DNA from 2 places in the Hungatella sp. L36 genome. Region 1 is predicted to be linked to the other one. Evidence: riboswitches for the same ligand, from Rfam matches in the RefSeq annotation. Region 1 holds a riboswitch; the other holds the start of a gene.
The links. A riboswitch is a leader RNA that binds a small molecule or an ion and turns the genes downstream of it on or off. The one in region 1 is predicted to bind thiamine pyrophosphate.
Positions count from the first base shown of each region.

Region 2: linked by a shared signal. The riboswitch ahead of thiW (energy coupling factor transporter S component ThiW) and the one ahead of thiT (energy-coupled thiamine transporter ThiT) in region 1 are both predicted to bind thiamine pyrophosphate.

Region 1 is NZ_JACOPC010000008.1:116,724-122,307, reverse strand. It holds gene H8S80_RS19085 (MATE family efflux transporter) at 1-35, opposite strand, end outside; gene H8S80_RS19080 (PadR family transcriptional regulator) at 160-690, shown strand; gene H8S80_RS19075 (cyclodeaminase/cyclohydrolase family protein) at 760-1,386, shown strand; gene H8S80_RS19070 (bifunctional 5,10-methylenetetrahydrofolate dehydrogenase/5,10-methenyltetrahydrofolate cyclohydrolase) at 1,448-2,287, shown strand; gene thiT (energy-coupled thiamine transporter ThiT) at 2,588-3,259, opposite strand; TPP riboswitch at 3,309-3,411, opposite strand; gene H8S80_RS19060 (DMT family transporter) at 3,550-3,975, shown strand; gene H8S80_RS19055 (helix-hairpin-helix domain-containing protein) at 4,202-4,966, shown strand; gene H8S80_RS19050 (response regulator transcription factor) at 4,987-5,584, shown strand, end outside.
Region 2 is NZ_JACOPC010000006.1:129,016-134,599, reverse strand. It holds gene H8S80_RS16225 (response regulator transcription factor) at 1-283, shown strand, start outside; gene H8S80_RS16220 (sensor histidine kinase) at 285-1,673, shown strand; gene H8S80_RS16215 (DegV family protein) at 1,727-2,614, shown strand; TPP riboswitch at 2,639-2,746, shown strand; gene thiW (energy coupling factor transporter S component ThiW) at 2,919-3,431, shown strand; gene H8S80_RS16205 (NusG domain II-containing protein) at 3,441-3,812, opposite strand; gene H8S80_RS16200 (FMN-binding protein) at 4,063-5,584, shown strand, end outside.

The DNA.
Region 1 (5,584 bases):
CCAAGCAGTTCCATTTTACTGTTACGTTCATTCATGATTCATTCTCCCTTCTGTTGACACAAAATGTAAAATATAGTACTATAAAGTATAGTAAATACGGCCGTGAAGCCATAGTACTATATTTTATAGTATATGTCAAGCGGAAATAAGGAGGACATGATGGCGACAATAGATCTGATCGTATTGGGAATTCTGAAGAAGGAATCCTTAAGTGCCTATGATATTCAGAAGCTGGTGGAATACCGCAACATCTCACGGTGGGTGAAAATCAGTACGCCTTCCATCTATAAAAAAGTAATTCAGTTGGAAGAGAAGGGCTATATCCAGAGCAGCATGGTGAAAGAGGGGAAAATGGCGGAGAAGGCGGTCTATACCCTGACCGAAGCCGGAGAGCAGGAATTTGAAAAGCTCATGCTGGAGATTGCGTCCGGCCCGATCCATATATTTCTGGATTTCAATGCGGTAATCGTAAATTTAACCAGCCTGCCTCAGGAAAAACAGCAGGAGTGCTTAAACCGGATCGAGAGCAATGTGAAGATTCTGAAGGCGTATCTGGAAGAGAATATTGACCGAAAGGGAAATGCGCCGGGGATACCGGAAACGGGCATGGCCGTTTTGCAGCAGCAGTATATCCTGGCGGAGGCGATCGAAGCATGGATTACGTCTCTGAATGAGAGCATGGAAAAATAGCCTTTCACGAATTTCCTGATTATGGTATACTGGAAACACTTGGTGAAGCACTCACGAATGGAGGAAATTATGATAAAGGAAATGGTGACAGAAGAATTTCTGGCGGAATTATCATCGAAGAAACCGACTCCCGGCGGCGGCGGTGCGGCTGCACTGGGCGGTGCAGCAGGGGTATCTTTGGGGCAGATGGTGATTAATCTGACTCTTGGCAAGAAAAAATATGCGGACGTGGAAGAGGAGATGAAGGAGCTTTTAGAGCAGCTGGAAACTCTGAAAGCAGAGTTTCTTCATCTGGCCGACGAGGATGCGCGGGTGTTCGCACCTCTGGCGGCAGCCTACGGTCTGCCAGGTACTACGGATGAGGAAAAAAAGCGAAAGGCCGAGGTGCTGGAGGGCCATCTCCTGACGGCAAGTCTCGTTCCGCTCCACGTGATGGAAGATGCGCAGAAGGCTCTGGTTATCATGGACATTCTGGCGGAAAAGGGGAGCCGGATGGCGGTCAGCGACGTGGGCGTGGGCGTACAGTTTATCCGAACGGCCTTAACCGGCGCGGTCATGAACGTATGGATCAATACGAAATCCATGAAAGACAGGGAGAAGGCAGAGGAACTGAACCGGCAGGCAGACGAGATGATGCGTTCCGGGACAGCGGCGGCGGATGCGGTCTATCAGAAGGTGGAAAACGCGCTGCGCTGAGACGTGCCTCCAGAAGAGGAAGATACAGACTGACAGAGCGTGAAATGAGAGGATTGAACGGATGATTACATTAAAGGGTGCAGAGGTTTCTGCAAAGATAAAGGAACAGACAGCAGAGATGCTGAAACAGTGCGGCGGCAGGATACCGAAGCTTGCCATCGTCCGTGTGGGTGAGAGTCCGGACGACTTGTCGTATGAGCGGGGGGCGGTGAAGAAGATGGCGGCATTTGGCCTTTCCGCTGAAGTCTATGCCTATCCTGCGGACATTGATGATGAGGCGTTTAAGGCGGAGTTTCAGAAGATCAACGAGGATCCGGAGGTCGATGGGATTCTCCTGCTCCGTCCGCTGCCGAAGCAGATCCACGAGAGAGATATTGAGCGCATGATCGATCCGGAAAAGGATTTAGACGGAATATCACCGGAAAATATAGCAAAGGTGTTTGCCGGGGACAGCTCGGGGTATGCGCCATGTACCGCAGAGGCGGTGGTGGAGACATTAAAAGCCTTTGAGATCCCGATCAGCGGAAAGCGGGCGGTGATCGTGGGCCGCAGCATGGTCGTCGGGAAACCGCTGTCCATGCTTCTGTTGAAAGAAAACGCCACGGTTACCATCTGCCACACGCGGACCGTGAATCTAAAAGAGACCTGCCGGAACGCTGAAATTCTGGTGGCGGCAGCGGGCCGGGCAAAGATGCTTGATAAAGAGAGCGTGGGAAAAGACGCGGTTGTGATCGATGTGGGCATCAATGTGGATGAGAACGGAAAACTCTGCGGAGATGTGGATTTCGAGACGCTGGAGGGAACCGCTTCCATGGCGACGCCAGTTCCGGGAGGTATCGGCGCGGTAACGACGGCCGTGCTTGCGAAGCATCTGGTGATGGCGGCAGCGGGAAAAGGGTGAATGGAAAATATAAAATGACATTCAGAATATTAAACTGGACATAGAGAATGATATCAAACCACAGCTAAGGCTGTTAGCAGAAAACTATGTTCCTGCTGCTATACGTTATGAAAGCGAATCAGCAAAAATATCAGCTCTGGAGGCTGATGTAGAAATCATGAAGAAGGTGATTTCGAAACATAGTGAGAAGCTGCAGTAATTAGCATAGTAAGAAAAGATGAGATAAAAGAAGGCAAGAGGACTGCGCCGCACGACGCAGCCCTCTTACCTTCTTTTTTTAATAATATAAATAGAACCGGTTTAAGAACTGATCGCCTGCTTTTTCACCTGCGCGATTGCCTTTGCCACTGGCGGCAGGCTGAGAATGACAACGGTTGCGATTGCTTCCGGCACGATGTAGGTGGCATTATATCCCAGCGTGTATAAAAATGGGTTCATACCTTCCGGTGCATAAGCGGCAAAAAATATGTAGCCGGAGAGCACATGGCAGATATAACGGCTGAAGATACCGAAGAGATAGCCAGTGATCAGACCATGCTTTTTCGAACTGAAAAGCCCGGCCAGTCCCAGTCCGGCGAAGGCCATCGGGTAGTCGAGAAGCACCTGAAGCGGAGCAAAGATATACGGTTCGATGAGGAACTGCAGGATTCCGTAGGCCATTCCGGTGATCAGGCCGGTTTTGGCCCCGTAGATGTAACCGATCAGGCAGATAAACATCATGGAAAATAAGGTGATGGAGCCGCCGAAGGGCAGGGAAGCCACCTTAATGTAGGAAGTCACGACTGCGAGAGCCATGGCTGCGGAACAGGTAACAAGCTGTTTCGTCTGCATCTTCTGCGTCTTAAGGGATACTTTTCCCAGCTTATAGATGACGAATAACAGTGCGGCCAGTAAAATGATGAGCAGGCCATAGCCGGCGGGCTTCAGCAGATACTCTTCGCTGTCTGCCGCGTAGGTTAAGAAAAATGACATAAAAAAATCCTCCTTTGTTTACACACAGGAGGGGACTACTTTTGATGAAGTATGAATCATACTGCTTCCTTACGCCGGCATTGTCCGGTTCAAGTAGTGAGGGTCATGTAAAAAATTCCATTCTCAGCCAATTGGCTCCCCTAGCGTGTCTTTTTCTGTTTTATTTTACGTGTGTGAGTATATCGCAAAAACTGCCTGCTGTCAAGATCATGTGTGTATGAATAGAAGTTCCAATTCTGCGCATGATAAAGGAAAGATTAGAAATGTATGACAGATTTGGAGGTTATTCTATGACAGGCTTTATCATAGCATTGATTTCAGGAGCGCTGATGAGCATCCAGGGAGTTTTGAATACAGGGGTCACGAAGCAGACCAGCATCTGGGTGTCAGCCGGGTGGGTGCAGCTGACAGCGTTTATCACCTGTATTGTCATCTGGTATTTTTCAGGGAGAGAAAATATTTCGGGAATCCTGCAGGTGGAACCGAAGTACATGCTTCTGGGCGGAATTATCGGCGCCTTTATCACATATACCGTAGTGCGTAGTATGGGCTCGCTGGGACCTGCAAAGGCGGCTCTCATCATCGTCATTTCCCAGATTATCGTGGCATACGGAATCGAACTGTTCGGTCTGTTCGGAGTGGAAAAGGTCGGATTTGAATGGAAGAAACTGCTTGGCGCTGTTGTGGCGGTGATTGGTATTATCATATTTAATTAGATGGAATATGAAAAAAAACGTTGGGTATCCGAAAGCAGGGGAGGAGCGGGGAACATGGAGATCCCGTTCCAGCCTGTGCCTCCGGAGGTCCGACGTTTTTTCGGCTGTGAACAGTAACCTTTCCCTGAAACTTGGAAATAGTGCTTGTATTTACTGGTATCTTTTTGTAGAATAGTAACATAGGCTGAAGATGGTATCCTTTCCCTGAGAAAAAAGGAGGGATATCATGAAATATAGATATCAGGCAGTAAAAATGGCTGTAATACTCATATGCGTGTTGGCTGCAGGCGTATGCTACAGCTGTGATGGAAGGCAGGACGGATGGGAATCCGGGGAACTGCCGGTTATGAATGCCCCGGGTGATGCGGGGACGAGTCGGGCGGAAGATGCGCCGGAAGGAAATGGGGAGGCGGGGGATTCTGATCCTTATGGGAACGCGAAGGAATCAGATGAGACGGAGATCCCGGTTTTAGAAGAGACGGCGGTTTCTGTCTGTTACGTACATATCTGCGGAGAAGTTGTGCTTCCGGGTGTTTATGAGATGGAAGAGGGGAGCAGGATTTTCCAGGTAGTGGAGCGCGCTGGCGGATTCACGGAGCGTGCGGCGGCGCAGTATCTGAATATGGCTCAGGTTGTCTGTGACGGTATGAAGATCGTGGTTCCGGATGGCGAATCGCTCGATGGGGCGGAACGCTACGGGCTTGATTCCGAAGGCGGGAATCATGGAGCGGGCAGCTCAGGCGCCGGTGTGATCATGCCGGAGGGGAAGACCGCGGGCGGCAGTACGGCAAAAGAAAAAGTGAAAGTGAATTTGAACACGGCCGCCAGGGAAGAGCTGATGACCTTAAAGGGGATCGGAGAAGCAAAGGCCGACGATATCATCGCTTACCGGGAGAGCCATGGCGGGTTTCAGAAGATTGAGGATATCAAGAAGATATCCGGTATCAAGGATGCGGCATTTGAAAAGATCAAAGATGACATAACAGTGTGAGTGGAAGATAGAGGTGTGACATGGCACGTATTTTAGTAGTGGATGATGAGAAACTGATTGTGAAGGGAATCCGGTTCAGTCTGGAGCAGGACAACATGGAAGTGGACTGCGCCTATGACGGAGAGGAAGCCATTAATTTAGCGAAGCAGAAGGAATATGATGTGGTGCTCCTCGATGTGATGCTGCCGAAGTTTGACGGTTATGAGGTCTGCCAGGCCATCCGGGAGTTCTCCGAGATGCCGATCATCATGCTGACGGCAAAGGGCAACGACATGGATAAGATTCTGGGGCTGGAGTACGGCGCCGATGACTATATAACGAAACCGTTTAATATTCTGGAGGTAAAGGCCAGAATCAAGGCGATTATGCGGAGAAATACGAAGAAAAGCAGACGGGAAGGCCGGGCCGAGTCCAATGTGGTGACTTCCGGTGATTTAAAGCTGGACCGCGACAGCCGCCGCGTCTTTATTGGTGAAAAAGAGATTAATTTAACAGCCAAGGAGTTCGATCTGCTGGAGCTTCTGGCCTGTAATCCGAACAAGGTCTACAGCCGGGAACAGCTGCTTACGTACGTGTGGGGCAACAAGGCCATGGATTCCGGCGATGTCAGAACCGTGG
Region 2 (5,584 bases), on a different contig from region 1:
CAGTCTGAATAAAAAGACCAGAGAGGTTTTAAGCAGCGGGAAAAAGGTGGAGCTGACTTTAAAAGAATTCGAACTGCTTTTGTACCTTATGGAGAATCAAAGCAAGGTGGTCACCCGGGATGAACTCCTAAATCACATCTGGGGCTACGATTACGACGGAGAGACGAGGACGCTGGATATGCATATCCGAACGCTCCGCCAGAAGCTGGGCGAGGAAGGCGGCTTCTGCATCCGCACGGTGCGCGGCGTGGGCTACCGCTTTGTGAAGACGGAGGAAGGCTGATATGCGGAAGGCCATATTTGTAAAATTTATTCAGGTAATCCTGGCGGCGCTGATCTTAAGCAGCGCCATCTTTTATATAGCAGCCAGCAGCGCGCTCTTAAAGAGCTCCAGAAAGGACATGACCTACACTCTGCGGGCCATCGACAGCGTTCTCGACTATAGCGGGGATTTACAGGGCGAGGTGATGATGCTGGAGGAGACGGTGAATGACAACAGCAGCCGTTTTACGGTCATCAGAAAGGACGGAAGCGTCGCGGCCGATACGGGCGTGGTGGATACTTCTTCTATGGACAATCACCTGGACCGGGAGGAGATTAAGGAAGCACTGGAATCGGGGAGCGGCTCCTCCAGGAGATATTCCGATACGCTGAAGAAAAATATGCTGTACGTGGCTTATGAATCGGATCATTCTGACTATATACTGCGGATGGCGGTACCGTTTACCGGATTTAAGGAGTATTTGATCCTCCTTCTTCCGGCCGTCTGGCTCAGCTTTCTGGTGGCGCTCATCTATTCCGCCTGCTCGGCCGACAGCTTTGCGGCCTCCATCACGAAGCCGCTGAAGGAGATATCGCAGGAGATGCTGAAGGTCAACGGAGACTATACGGAGCTGACCTTTGAGACGTACCAGTATCCGGAAATCAACATTATCGCGGAGACGACGACGGAAATGTCAAAGAATGTCAAGGAGTATTTAAACCAGATCGAACTGGAGCGGCAGATCCGGCAGGAATTCTTCAGCAACGCCTCCCACGAGTTAAAGACGCCGATCACGTCGGTACAGGGCTACGCAGAGCTTCTGGAGAGCGGAATTATTCAGGATGAGGAACAGAAAAAGGACTTCATCCGGCGGATCAAGAAAGAAGCGGTCCACATGACCAGCTTGATCAACGATATCCTGATGATCTCCAGGCTGGAGACGAAGGAGGCCGAGATGGTGTGCCAGGACGTCCGGATGTCCATCGTCCTGGACGACGTGCTGGAATCGCTGAAGCCGCTGGCGGCCTTTCACGAAGTTCTGGTCCACGCGGACTGCAAGCCGCTGTGCATCTACGCCAACGCCCGCCAGATGACGGAGCTTTTAAGCAATCTGCTCAGCAACGCCATAAAATACAACAAACCGGGCGGAGAGGTCTGGGTGACCATCACTGAAGAAGACAAGGAAATGATCATACGGGTAAGGGACAACGGCATGGGAATTCCAAAGGAATCCCTGGGGCGTATCTTCGAGCGGTTCTACCGGGTGGACAAGGGACGAAGCCGCAAACAGGGCGGAACGGGCCTGGGATTATCCATTGTAAAGCACATTGCAGGTTATTATCACGGAACGATTACGGTACAGTCTGAACTGGAGGCAGGGACAGAATTTACGGTAAAGATTCCAATTTGACGAATTTTGTGATAGAATGTAAAAGGCTAATCACAAAAGGAGGTGTGCGGAGTATGAATCAATTTGTATTAACATGCTGTTCCACGGCAGATATGAAGAAAACGTATTTTGACGAACGTCAGATTCCCTATGTCTGCTTCCACTACTTAATGGACGGGGTGTCCTACCCGGATGATTTGGGACAGAGCATGCCGTTTGATGAGTTTTACAACAGGATTTCAAAAGGCGCCATGCCGACTACATCACAGGTCAACGTGGCTGAGTTCCATGATTTTTTTGGAGCTATATTAGAGGAGGGAAAGGATATTCTCCATATCAGCCTTTCCTCCGGCATTTCAGGAACCTATAATTCCGCCTGCAGCGCGGTGGAAGAGCTGAAGGAGGAGTATCCGGACCGGAAGATTCTGGTGGTGGACTCCCTGGGGGCTTCTTCCGGCTACGGACTGCTGGTGGACGCGGCCGCGGATTTACGCGACCAGGGCCTTTCTCTGGACGAGGCGTACCGGATCACGATGGAGCGGAGACTTCACGTGCATCACTGGTTCTTTTCCACGGATTTAACCAGCTTCAAGCGGGGCGGCCGTATTTCGGCGACCTCGGCCATGCTGGGGACCGTATTAAACATATGCCCGCTGATGAACATGGATCATGAGGGACATTTGATTCCCCGCCATAAGATCAGGACAAAGAAAAAGGCGATGCAGGAAGCGGTCCGGATGATGGAAGAGCACGCCGATGGAAAGAACGGGTACAATGGGAAGTGCTTCATTTCCTGTTCAGCCTGCGAAGACGACGCGAGGGCCGTGGCCGATCTGGTGGAGGCGCGTTTTCCGGAGCTGGACGGCAGAGTGCTGATCAACAGCATCGGAACCGTCATCGGAGCCCATACGGGGCCGGGAACCGTGGCTCTGTTTTTCTTCGGTGACGAAAGAAAGGATTGACAAAAAAAGCAGGCAGTGATAGACTGACATACAACAGGGAGCTCGTGCGGCGGGCTGAGAGGAAGTGCTCAAACTTCGACCTATTACCTGATTTGGATAATGCCAACGTAGGGAAATATGAGATGACAGGGATATTTGCCGCCCATACCAGACGTTTGGTATGGGCGCTTTTTTTGTTTCATGGGAAAGTTTGTCCTATGAAACAAAAAAAATCCGGGGGCCGCTGAAGCGGCCGCGCTCCGGCGCACGAGTCCGGCTTGCCGGACTCTTTGTATGTGACAAAAAAACACAGGAGGAACTGAAGATGAAATTCAATGTTAAGAAACTGGTAGTGAGCGGCATGCTGACCGCTCTGGCGGTGGCGCTGTCCACCTTTTCCGTGCCGATCGGGGCGTCGAAATGTTTCCCGATTCAGCACATGGTAAACGTCATGGCAGGCGTATTTCTGGGGCCGGTCTACGGTGTGGCCATCGCTTTCTGCACGTCGCTCATCAGAAACCTGATGGGTACGGGAAGCCTTCTTGCATTTCCGGGAAGCATGGTGGGGGCGCTGCTCTGCGGACTGGCCTACCGCTGGACCGGAAAACTGACCGCCGCCTATGCGGCCGAGATCATCGGCACCGGTATAATCGGAGCGACGCTCTGTTATCCGGTTGCGGCGATTCTTATGGGAAAAGAGGTCGCCCTGTTTTTCTATGTAGCGCCGTTTTTGATGAGCACGCTGTGCGGAACGGCCATCGCGGCGATTCTGATCGGCGTTCTCTGCCGTTCCGGCGCGTTTGGATACTTAAAACGCCAGGTTGCGGCAAAAGAATAGGCGGAGAAATTATTCTCCGCCGGTAATACGGGCGATCATGCGGTTGGGAAGGCAGATGATGGCTTCCCCGGTCCGCCGGATCGTCCCCTGGTTGACACAGACCTTATCCGGGCAGCTGGCCTCGGTGACGTGTACCGTTCCGTCTTTGATGACGACGTGGTTCGTCCCGTCGTTCCAGCCTTCGACGGTGAGCTCTGTGTCTTTATTTAAATCAAGGGTTTCAATCACAGTTCCATCCACCGATATTTCGACTCTCATAGGTGGTTTTGAAAAAATAATCCGCGTGCCCGCATAAAGAAGCGCGGAAACTGCTAAAATAACAAGGATCAGAACGAGTTCCTTCTTCTTTTTTCCGATATGTTTATTCTCTGCACTCATCATTTTCTTTCCTGTTCTTCGTACTTTCGAGCAATACTGTGTTGAATTAGCATAATAAAGTACCAAATTCCTACATATTTTTCCAATTCTCCAGCAATTACCCTTCATAGTATAACACAATTTCCAGAATTATACATGAAGTTATAAAAATTTTATAAAATAATCAAAATCATTAAAAAAAGCATTGCTTGAATCGTTAAGAATATGTTAAAATAAAAACAAAGTAGTAAATCGTACATTTCAGGAGGAAATCATGAATAAAGGCAGTATGGATACGAAGAAAAAGGGACTGATCGGGCTGGGTGCGCTGGTGGTTCTGGCGGGAGCAACAATACTCGGATCCGATCCGCTTTACAAAGCAATTGACGATATGGCACGTCCGGCGATCTACACGGCGGGAACGTACACGGCGTCTGCCCGCGGATACGGCGGACCCGTTACCGTAACGGTTAAGGTTTCCACAAAGGCGATCGAATCGATCGATGTAGTGGGAGAGAAAGAGACACTTCTGGATCAGGTAGTACCATCCCTTCCGGATGCAATTATTGGAAAACAGACGCTGGATATGGATGCGGTTTCAGGCGCCACACTCAGCAGCAACGCGATCATTAAAGCGGTGGAAAAGGCACTTGCCGAAGCCAGAGGCGAAGCCGTGGAAGAAGAGACAACAAAGGCAGAGGAAACAGCGACTGGCTGGAATGACGGTACATATTCCTATGAATCCCCTGAATTCGATGACAACGGATACAAGGATCAGGTGAATATGACCATCAAGGACGGCAAGATCACGGCGCTTTCCTGGGACTGTGTTGATAAAGACGGAAAACTGAAGAGCAATCTCTCCATGGATGGCCAGTACGTGATGACGGAAGACGGCCCGAAGTGGTATGAGCAGGCGGATGCAGTCGTGCAATACGTGCTGGATCATCAGTCTCTGGACGGTCTGATCAATGAAGAAGGCTATACCGACACGGTAGCTTCCGTGAGCATTAACTTATATGGATTTGTTAATGGTGTGAAGGACTGCCTGAAGCAGGCGGCCGGAGAAGCAGGAACAAAGGCCGGTTGGAACGACGGATCTTACTCTTATGAGGCGCCGGAGTTCGACAGCAACGGATACAAGGATCAGGTAGCCATGACTATCAAGGGCGGCAAGATCACCTCTCTTACGTGGGACTGTGTGGATAAGGACGGAAAGAAAAAGAGCAACTTATCCATGAACGGCGAGTATGTGATGACGGAGGATGGCCCGAAGTGGCACGAGCAGGCGGACGCGGTCGTGAAATACGTGCTGGATAACCAGTCTCTGGACGGTCTGATCAATGCAGATGGCTACACCGATACGGTAGCTTCCGTGAGCATTAACTTATACGGATTTGTAAACGGTGTGAAGGACTGTCTGAAGCAGGCAGCCGGAGAAGCCGGAACGAAGGCTGGATGGAACGACGGGTCTTACACGTATGAGGCGCCGGAATTTGACAGCAACGGATATAAAGACCAGGTAGCCATGACCATCAAGGGCGGTAAGATCACAGCTCTTACCTGGGACTGCGTGGATAAGGACGGAAAGCTGAAGAGCAACTTATCCATGAACGGCGAGTATGTGATGACGGAGGACGGCCCGAAGTGGCATGAGCAGGCGGATGCGGTCGTGAAATACGTGCTGGATAACCAGTCTCTCGATAACTTAATCGACGCGGATGGCTATACCGATACGGTGGCGTCTGTAAGCATCAACCTGTACGGATTTGTAAACGGAGTGAAGGACTGCCTGC